DNA from 3 places in the Bacterioplanoides pacificum genome. Region 3 is predicted to be linked to each of the others. Evidence: predicted binding sites of a transcription regulator. Region 3 holds the regulator's gene; each other region holds the start of a gene.

Region 1 (3,285 bases), on a different contig from region 3:
GTAGCGGTTTTCTACGATATCAACACGGCCAATACCATTCGCACCGGCCAGTTTATTCAGCTCTTCCATAATGGTGGCCGGTGATTTTTCCACACCGTCCAGCGCTACGGCATCACCGTTTTTAAAGGTAATGTTCAGGTAGGTTGCTTCATCCGGGGCATTTTCCGGCGATACAGACCACAGCCACATATCTTCTTCCGGCTCCGCCCATGGATCTTCGATCAGGTCACCTTCGTAGGAGATGTGCAACAGGTTGGCATCCATTGAATACGGAGACTTTTTACCCGCTTTGTTTTCAACTTTGATGTTGTGCTCATCACAATATGCCATCAGTTTTTCACGCGAGTTCAGATCCCACTCACGCCACGGCGCAATCACTTTAACGCCGGGTTTCAGTGCGTAAGCACCGAGTTCGAAACGCACCTGATCGTTACCTTTACCGGTTGCACCGTGAGCAATGGCATCGGCGCCGGTTTCATTGGCAATTTCGATCAGTCGTTTGGAAATCAGCGGACGGGCAATGGACGTACCCAGCAGGTATTCACCTTCGTAAATGGTGTTGGCACGGAACATCGGGAAAACGAAGTCACGGGCAAACTCTTCACGCAGGTCGTCGATATAAATCTCTTTAATACCCAGTGCTTCGGCTTTGGCGCGCGCTGGTTCAACTTCTTCACCCTGACCCAGGTCAGCGGTAAAGGTCACCACTTCACAGTTGTATTCAGTTTGCAGCCATTTGGCGATGACCGAGGTATCCAGACCACCGGAATAGGCCAACACCACTTTTTTGATGTCTGACATGGAATTCTCCAGGACGATTAGGCCCGGAATGCGAGACATACCGGGCAACAGAAAAATTTAGGGAGCATATTGTACTGGTTGTACTGTGCCACGCCAAGGGCGACGCGGTCAGCGGTCGTTGCGCGGCGGTAACTGAAACAATAACTCCGGCGGAATCGGCACATCGTCACGCTGCTCCAGCCGGATGGTTACCCGGCGGTTTGCCGCCCGGCCTTTCGCCGTGTTGTTGCTGGCCACCGGATAACGACCACCGTGAAACCGGGTAGTGATCATATCCGGGTTGATGCCCTGTTTAATAAAATAACGCTCAACATCTTCAACCCGGGCTTTGGACATCTGGCGCTGATCATAACGCCGCCCCTGATTATCTGAATGACCATCCAGATACACCGCAAACACCCGAGGGTCATGCTGAATATAAAAAATAATGGTATCCAGTATTTTACTGTCTTTTCGATCGATGGCGTTTTCACCGGCGGCAAAAAACACCTTGGAACGCGCCACCTGATCAAAATTAACCGGTAGCAGCTGTTTTACACACTGCAGGTAATCCTGATAGAAGTCATCGAAGGCGAACGCCGCCACCTGTACACGGATATAACGCTGCGGATCATAGTAGGTTTTATGGCTGATGGTTGGCCACTTACCTTCCATCAGGGCGTGTAAAAAGCGATTGGTACGTTCATGATCGAGTGTCAGGTTAGGAGTATCTTTCACGATACGGGCCGTTCCCAGGAATTCAGTCTTAACACTCGGTTGCCAGTCCGGCGGCAGAATACTGACCCTCGCGTTACTGTAATCCATCAGGTTGCGGCTGGTTTCCAGCTGAAAATGCACGTCTTCCCCGGCCCGGTGGTAAAACACGGCACTGCCGTAATCCGGCACCGTTTGGGCAAAACGGCACTCAAATACCGAGCCGCTCAGCAGCCATTCGGTATTGTCCAGGCCAGCGCGGAACAATAACGGTTCCGCCGCCTGGGTTATCGGCGTCAGCATCATCAGCAATAGCAGAGCAGTTAATCGGGGCATAATCCAACCGTGTTCGATACGTCATCAGACCCGGATACAGGGCCTGTTGGGGTTATCGGCAGGCCGCCGAGATAATTAAGAAAAAGCCGCTGTTTTTCGGTACAATGCGCGCCAAATCCATCCTTCAAGATTAGCTGAGGTTTGCCCCTATGACTGAGCGCATCACCATTACCCGTCCTGACGACTGGCATCTGCACCTGCGCGACGGCGCTGTACTGCAACATACCGTGCCGGCCACAGCCCGGGTAATGGGGCGGGCGATCATTATGCCAAACCTGCAGCCGCCGGTGATGAATGCTGAACAGGCGCTGGAATACCGCAGCCGCATTTTGTCGAAAGTGCCACAGGGGCTGAACTTCAATCCACTGATGGTGCTCTACCTGACCGATAACACCACCCCGGAAATGATCCGTGAGGCCAAACAGGCCGGTCATATTGTCGCCGTAAAGCTGTATCCGGCCGGTGCCACAACCAATTCCGACTCCGGCGTGACCGACCTGGGCAAACTGGATGAACTGGCCGCAGTGCTGGCTGAAAACGACATCAAACTGCTGGTACACGGTGAAGTTACCCATTCCGACATCGATATTTTTGATCGCGAAAAGCGCTTTCTTGACGAAATTCTGGTGCCGCTGGCCGCGCGCCATCCGGATCTGAACATGGTGGTGGAGCACATTACCACCAAAGACGCCGCCGATTTTGTCAGCAGCCAGGGCGCCAATGTCGCCGCCACAATTACCGTTCAGCATCTGGCCTATAATCGCAACCATATGCTGGTTGGCGGCATCAAACCACATTTCTATTGTTTGCCGGTACTGAAACGCAACACCCATCAGCAGGCATTGCAGGATGCGGTTGTCAGTGGCAGCGCCAAATTTTTCCTCGGTACCGATTCAGCCCCGCATGCCAAAGGCGCCAAAGAAAGTGCCTGTGGTTGCGCCGGGTGCTACAGCGCTTATGCCGCTATCGAATTATACGCAGAAATTTTTGACGATCTGGGCGCACTCGACAAGCTGGAAGGATTTGCCAGCCACCACGGCCCCGATTTTTATGGTCTGCCACGCAACAGCGATGAAATCACCCTGATCAAACAAGACTGGCAGGCCCCTCAGGAAATGCCGTTTGGCAGCGACATTATTGTACCGCTGCGGGCCGGCGAAACCCTGCGCTGGAAACTGGACTACTAAGGATCTCCGATGAGCGACGAAAAACAGGAAAAGTCATTAATGGCACAGCGCTTCCGCGGGTTTTTACCTGTGGTGGTGGATGTCGAAACCGGCGGTTTTAACGCCCGTACCGATGCCCTGCTGGAAATTGCCATGGTCACTCTGCGCATGGATGACGACGGTTACCTGCACCCACACGAAACCCTGTCGGCCAATATTCATCCGTTTGATGGCGCCAACCTGGAGCAGGAAGCACTCGATTTCACCGGCATTGATCCGTTTGATCCGG
Region 2 (3,285 bases), on a different contig from region 3:
ATCAGATGAACCTGCAGTAGTGTCAGATGCAGTATCATCAAGGGAGGTCGAAGCCTGAATCGACACGCCGTTGATGGTTAAATCACCAGAATCCAACCGTTTTTCAGAGGCTTTCGCCGCATTAGCGGCAATCGCCACATCCTCTTGCGTGTTACCGCCAACCGTAATGTCATCATAGCCTGCTGCATCAAATGCTGCCTGCAGATCCGCTTGGGTAGCCGCACCAGTCACAGTCACATCAATTGTAATTCCAGCGGCCGTTGCTTCAGCTTCAGCCAATACATCCGTTTGTGCAGTGGTTGATACTGTAGTAACACCTGCTGTGCCACCGACTTCTTGCTTGGTGGTACTGCTGGACGCTGTCTGCGCTGAATACGTACCTGCCGCCAGACCGGAGTTTTCGATATTACCGTTACCAGTATCGTTACCACCGCTAATCACAATGTCCGTATTGGCATTCTGAGCGGTCAGAGTGAAACCGGCATAATGAGTCTCTGCTGTATTAACACCGGTATCGGCATCAGCCAGGCCATAATCGGCCAGATTAGTAGCTGCACCATCAATGGTGATATTACGACCATCCGCTGCGGTCAAAATAACACCGCCGTCTTTACCACCGTCAGAGGCCGTGACACCGGTCTGTTCCGCTTTGGCGTTAATCGCTGCAATTACAGAGCCCCGGGTACCGGCTTTGGCTGCTTCACTGGTGTTATCGGTACCCTGAATTTCAATGGCAACGCCATTCAGTGTAACCGTGGTACCACCACTGGCATCTCCTGCAGAGTCCATATCCGCACCAACGACCACGTTTGCATCAACCGTTGCGGTAACGCCGGTAACATCGGCCACGTCATTTATTGCAGCCACTTTAGCGATGGCGCTTTTTTCTTTATCGGTGAACGACAGCTCGTCATCGCCGGCAACCGAAGCACGAATGCCTTCGCCGTTAATCACTAAATCGCCGTTGCTTAATTTTTCGCTGGTGCCCTGTGCTGACACACCGGCCTGGGAAGAAGAACCCAGTTTGTCTGCAGTCAGCTCAGCAATGGAAACATCCAGCGTCTGACCGGCGTTGGCACCGATCTGGAAAGTAGCAGAGAAAGAACCGTCTAACAGCTTACGGCCGTTGAAGTCAGTTTCTTCTGCGGTACGGGAGATCTCAGCCACCAGCTGATCAACCTCAGCCTGCAGTGCATCGCGGTCAACATCAGAGTTGGTTGCGTTAGCGGACTGTACCGACAGCTCACGGATACGCTGCAGGTTTTCATTAATGGAACCCAGAGCACCTTCGGCAGTTTGTGCCAGCGCGATACCGTCACCGGCGTTACGCACAGCCACGTTCAGGCCTTTGATCTGAGAAGTGAAACGTGTCGAAATTGCCAGACCCGCCGCATCGTCTTTTGCGCTGTTGATACGCAGACCAGACGACAAACGTTGCAGTGCGGTTTGGTTCGCAGACTGCGATTTGTCCAGGTTACGCTGGGCGTTAATCGAGGCAATGTTGGTGTTAATAATTTGAGGCATAGCTTCGTCTCCTTTGCCACCGGTGGTGGCTATTGCCCACGATGCGGGGCTCAACTTAGTTCGTTACATCCTTTGTAACGGCACGCCTCAGAATTTCTTTTATACCTTTTTAGACTTTTCTTATTGTTTTTTATAACTACTAACCAATACAAACAAAAAGCGCCGCTCACTGGCGCAATGCTGTTCACTTAAGCTTGAAGCACAGCGTCTGGCTCCCACGCTCTGCGTGGTAGTCATGTCTGAACGTCTGGCTCCCACGCTCTGCGTGGTAGTCATGTCTGAACGTCTGGCTCCCACGCTCTGCGTGGTAGTCATATCTGAACGTCTGGCTCCCACGCTCTGCGTGGTAGTCATATCTGCGTCTGGCTCCCACGCTCCGCGTGGTAGTCATGTCTGAACATCTGGCTCCCACGCTCTGCGTGGTAGTCATGTCTGAACGTCTGGCTCCCACGCTCTGCGTGGTAGTCATATCTGAACGTCTGGCTACCACGCAGAGCGTGGGAGCTAGAACATATCTACCACGCAGAGCGTGGGAGCTAGAATAACTGATACAAACAAAAAGCCCCGCTCACTGGCGGGGCTTATCGTTGGGCCGCTCAGGCTGGTTGCCTGTCAGAATTTCAGCTTAACCCCGACATTCAGCGACCGTGGCTTGCCCGGACGGAAACCGTAGGGTTTGGCTGAAACGACATATTGTTCATCCAGCAGGTTATCTACCGTGCCGTAGAACTGCAGTTGCTGGCTGACATGATACGCCGACGACACATCAAATACCGTGTGGGCATCAATCCGATCGGCCTCAGCAATGGCACCTTTTCCTGGCACGTTACGCATTTCGCTCTGATACAGCGCCGACAAATTGATACGCCAGGCATCATGACGGATACCGGTCTGAATATTCAGACGGTGCTCCGGCAGGTAGCCGATTTCATAACCCTGTTCGATCTGTAGGCCTTTTTCACCAAAGGCACCACTGGTGTCTTCAAAAGCTTCACCAAATTCACCCTGGCTGAAGGTATAAGTTAACGCCAGGGGCAGCGTTACATTGGCAATCTGATGTTCACTTTTCCAGCTGGCTTCCAGCCCTGCTACCTGAGCGCTGCCCGCATTTGCCTGATTACCAACCTGGTCGTTGCTGCAGCCATTCTGGAACGAACAGGTGCCGCTGAACTGGGTATAGTCATTGAGGAACACAATCACTTCCGCCTGATTGCCAGACGCAGAAAAATAGCGCCCACCCACTTCGTAATTGGTGCTTTCTTCCGGTTGAACGTCGCCACTGCCACCCGGTGTTGCTGCAGTAAACCCTTTGTGAACCCCGGCCAGCACACCAAACTCAGCGTTCAGCTGGGTAAAAACACCAATACCCGGCAAGGTAACGGTTTGTGTCATTTCCTGCTTATTAAGCTTCACACCGGTGTTAGGATTATAATTAATGCGCTCGGATTCGATCGTTTCATGGCGCAGTCCCAGGGTGATCCGGGTCGTGTCGAGCTGAATATCATCTTTGATGTAGAGCGCCAGCGCTTTGGCTTCGTCTTCGTTGAGGGTCGTGGTAAACAGAGTACCCGCAACAGCCTGCAGCTCGCCGCCGGCCAGCATGGCATAGTTCTGTTCCGACTGGTCACGCTCAACCGAGTCCTGATGATAACGCAGACCGACTTCCAGCTGATTGATCAGGCCGGCCAGCTCAATATCACTGTTGAAGCGGGTCTGAATTCCCTGAGATACGTAGGTACGGTCATTACTGCCGATCAGCAG
Region 3 (3,285 bases):
AACTCATCCGTTAGCTCCTTTAAAAGCCAAGACTGGATAACAAATCATCAACATCATCCTGACTACTCACTACATCATCACTGCTTTTATTAATCTGCGGGCCTTCGGCAGCAATATCCGCTCCCTCCTGATCTGCTGATTGTTCTGTTGCAGTGTCTAAATCTGAATGGGTAATCCCCGTAATGGAATCAACATGGCCGGCCATAGCCACCAGATTTACCAGACGGATCTCCACATCCCTTACCAGCTCTGCCACTTTATGAATGACTTGTCCGGTAAGGTCCTGAAAGTCCTGCGCCAGCATGATGTCGGATAGCTGTCCCTGCAGTTTATGAGACTGTAATGCGCTGTCTTTCAGAAACGAATTAATGGATTTCGATAAAGCCCGGAATTCATCCGGCTTCAGTTCTTTATTGAGAAAACGCTGCCACTGGTGTGACAACTCCTCTGCCCGACTGTTGATATCAGACGCCAACGGCAGACTGGCATCGACCAGATCCATAGTGCGATTGGCCGACTTATCCGTCATTTCAACAACATAGGCCAGCTTGTCGGTTGCATGTTCAATTTCTGAGCCTGCTCCCACAGAGTCAATTCTCAGATTTTTGATGGATTCATGCAGCGCCCGCGTCAGTCGGCCAATTTCGTTATAAAGCGTTTGATCCCGCAGTTGATTCAGGTCGTTTACTAACGCAACGGCTTTCCCCAAATCGCCACTTTCCAGCTGTAGCAGCATATTTTCTGCCAGCGATTTGATTTCCGAGCCTACTGCAGCGTCATCCGTATTTGATTTGATGTCTGCCATCGGTTCGCCTTCCCGTCAGCCTTCGACGCGTTCAAAAATTTTATCAATTTTTTCTTTCAGAACGGCCGCAGTAAAAGGCTTCACAACATAACCATTCACGCCAGCCTGGGCTGCCGCTACGATTTGGTCGCGTTTGGCTTCTGCCGTTACCATCAGTACCGGCAGGGTTTTAAGGCGCTCATCTGCGCGCACTTTTTTCAACAGATCCAGGCCCGTCATTCCCGGCATGTTCCAGTCGGTTACCAGAAAATCAAAGTCACCGTTTTGCAACATCGGGAGCGCCGTGGTGCCATCATCCGCTTCCGCGGTGTTGGTAAACCCCAGATCACGCAGTAAATTTTTGACAATACGCCTCATCGTAGAAAAATCATCAACGATGAGAATCTTCATATTTTTGTCCAAAACGACCTCCACTAGTCGACTTTGTATATTCCAAGTCGTTACTAAGAATTAGTGTAGACCCTGTTATCGCTTTATCCAGAAAGAGATTGTGGCAATAGCGGATATCGGGAAATAATTTATCAGGAACCCGACATTACTCAGGTTTCCTTCAAAATCAGGGAGTTAGAGAAGTGAAACAAAGTAGAAAATCAGTTAAGCCAATCGGATAACCGGGCACGCAGACGGGCAGCAGCCTGGCTGTGTAACTGACTCACACGACTCTCACTTACCCCAAGCACGGCCCCGATCTCTTTCAGGTTCAGTTCTTCGTCATAATATAACGCCAGCACCAGCTGCTCTCGCTCAGGCAGGCCCTTAATCGCTTCAGCCAGGTGTTGCTGGAAAGCCCCTCGCTCGATGCCTTCCAGCGGATTCGGATTTTCTCCGGCAAACACATCAGCGCCAGCGTCATTTTTTTCCAGCACTTCTTCATAGCTGAATAAACGGCAACCGGCACTGTCCTGCAGAATAGCGTGATATTCCTGCTGTGAGATGCCCAGATGTTCCGCCACCTCACCGTCTTCAGCATCCCGCCCTTTGATACTTTCAACCTGCTTAATCGCTTCGGAGATGCGCCGGCTGTTGCGATGCACAGAACGTGGCGCCCAGTCTCCACGACGAATTTCGTCCAGCATCGAGCCACGGATACGAATACCGGCATAAGTCTCAAAACTGGCACCTTTGCCCCCATCATACTTACGCGATGCTTCCAGCAGGCCAATCATACCCGCCTGAACCAGGTCTTCCAGCTGCACACTCTCAGGCAAACGCCCCAACATATGATGAGCGATGCGCTTCACTAAGGGAGCGTGCTGGCGCACCAGCTCGTCCGCGTTATTATTCTGAACTTCGGTATACACCAGACAACTTCCAGCTACCACAAATCAAGCCCCGGTTTCCTGTACCAGGCGGTCAACAAAAAACTCCAGATGACCGCGAGGAGTCGATGGCAACGGCCAGGAATCCACTTTTTTAGCCAGCGCCCGGAAAGCCGTCGCAGCCTTCGAGCGCGGGTACGCATCCACAACGGCTTTTTGCCGCTGCACCGCCCGTTTAACGGCATCATCCTGAGGAATAGCGCCGACATATTGCATCGCTACATCGAGAAAACGGTCGGTTACCTTGGTCAGCTTACCAAATAACGCGTTACCTTCCTGTGGAGAGCGCACCATGTTGGCAATAATACGGAAACGGAATACACCGTAATCACGATTCAGCAATTTAATCTGAGCATACGCATCGGTGATTGATGTCGGTTCATCAGTGACCACCATCAGAACCTCCTGAGCAGCCCGCACAAAACTCATGACGGTATCGGAAATACCGGCGGCCGTATCAACAATCAACACGTCAACATCATCGCCAATATCACTGAATGCCTGAATCAGACCCGCGTGCTCCATACTGTTCAGCTGAGACAACTTCTGAGTTCCTGAGGACGCCGGAACAATACGAATACCACCCGGGCCACGCACCATCACTTCGCGCAGGTCACATTCACCCTGCAGTACATTTTCGATGGTTTTATTGGAGCTGATACCTAACAGAACATCGATATTGGCGAGGCCCAGATCGGCATCCAATACGACGACGCGCCGGCCCATTTCGGCCAGTGCAATTGCCAGGTTCACCGATACATTACTTTTGCCAACACCACCTTTACCACCGGTGACAGCGATTACTTGTACGGGATGCCTAGACATTCTCGATTATGCTCCTTGTTGGAAACGGGATTGAGTGGCCAGATGCATCGCATCCGCTGCCTGCCAGCGGGTACGTGCCATTCTTGCCATTTGTTCAGCCAGCTGCACCAGTTTAGCGGCATCCGGATAATGCACATCATCCGGTATATGCGGCCCATCAGTAACCAGTGTCACCGGCAGCTTGGTTAACGCTGCCACACTCATCGCCGGGCCCAGACTGAAACACTCATCCAGTTTGGTAAATACACAGCCGACCAGGCCAGCTGCTTTAAAATGTTCGTAGTTTTCCTGCAGGCAACGCCCCTGACTGGTCAGAGGCAGTACCAGCAATTTTTT

Evidence for each region. The regulator FliA, encoded in region 3, starts transcription of late flagellar genes. The targets are predictions, from matches to a motif close to CTAAAGTTNNNNNNNNNNCNGCCGATA.
Region 1: a site for FliA is predicted at 1,884-1,910, ahead of ACFOMG_RS02170 (flagellar protein MotY). Genes of this name have one in related genera too.
Region 2: a site for FliA is predicted at 1,600-1,626, ahead of ACFOMG_RS01940 (flagellin N-terminal helical domain-containing protein). Genes of this name have one in related genera too.

What each region holds. Positions count from the first base shown of each region.
Region 1 covers NZ_JBHRYB010000001.1:475,705-478,989, reverse strand. The annotation lists gene ACFOMG_RS02175 (argininosuccinate synthase) at 1-801, opposite strand, end outside; gene ACFOMG_RS02170 (flagellar protein MotY) at 910-1,830, opposite strand; gene pyrC (dihydroorotase) at 1,980-3,017, shown strand; gene rnt (ribonuclease T) at 3,027-3,285, shown strand, end outside.
Region 2 covers NZ_JBHRYB010000001.1:421,761-425,045, reverse strand. The annotation lists gene ACFOMG_RS01940 (flagellin N-terminal helical domain-containing protein) at 1-1,524, opposite strand, end outside; gene ACFOMG_RS01935 (TonB-dependent receptor family protein) at 2,137-3,285, opposite strand, start outside.
Region 3 covers NZ_JBHRYB010000015.1:112,246-115,530, reverse strand. The annotation lists gene ACFOMG_RS15460 (chemotaxis protein CheA) at 1-7, opposite strand, end outside; gene ACFOMG_RS15455 (protein phosphatase CheZ) at 20-805, opposite strand; gene cheY (chemotaxis response regulator CheY) at 821-1,195, opposite strand; gene ACFOMG_RS15445 (RNA polymerase sigma factor FliA) at 1,396-2,127, opposite strand; gene ACFOMG_RS15440 (MinD/ParA family protein) at 2,131-2,949, opposite strand; gene flhF (flagellar biosynthesis protein FlhF) at 2,956-3,285, opposite strand, start outside.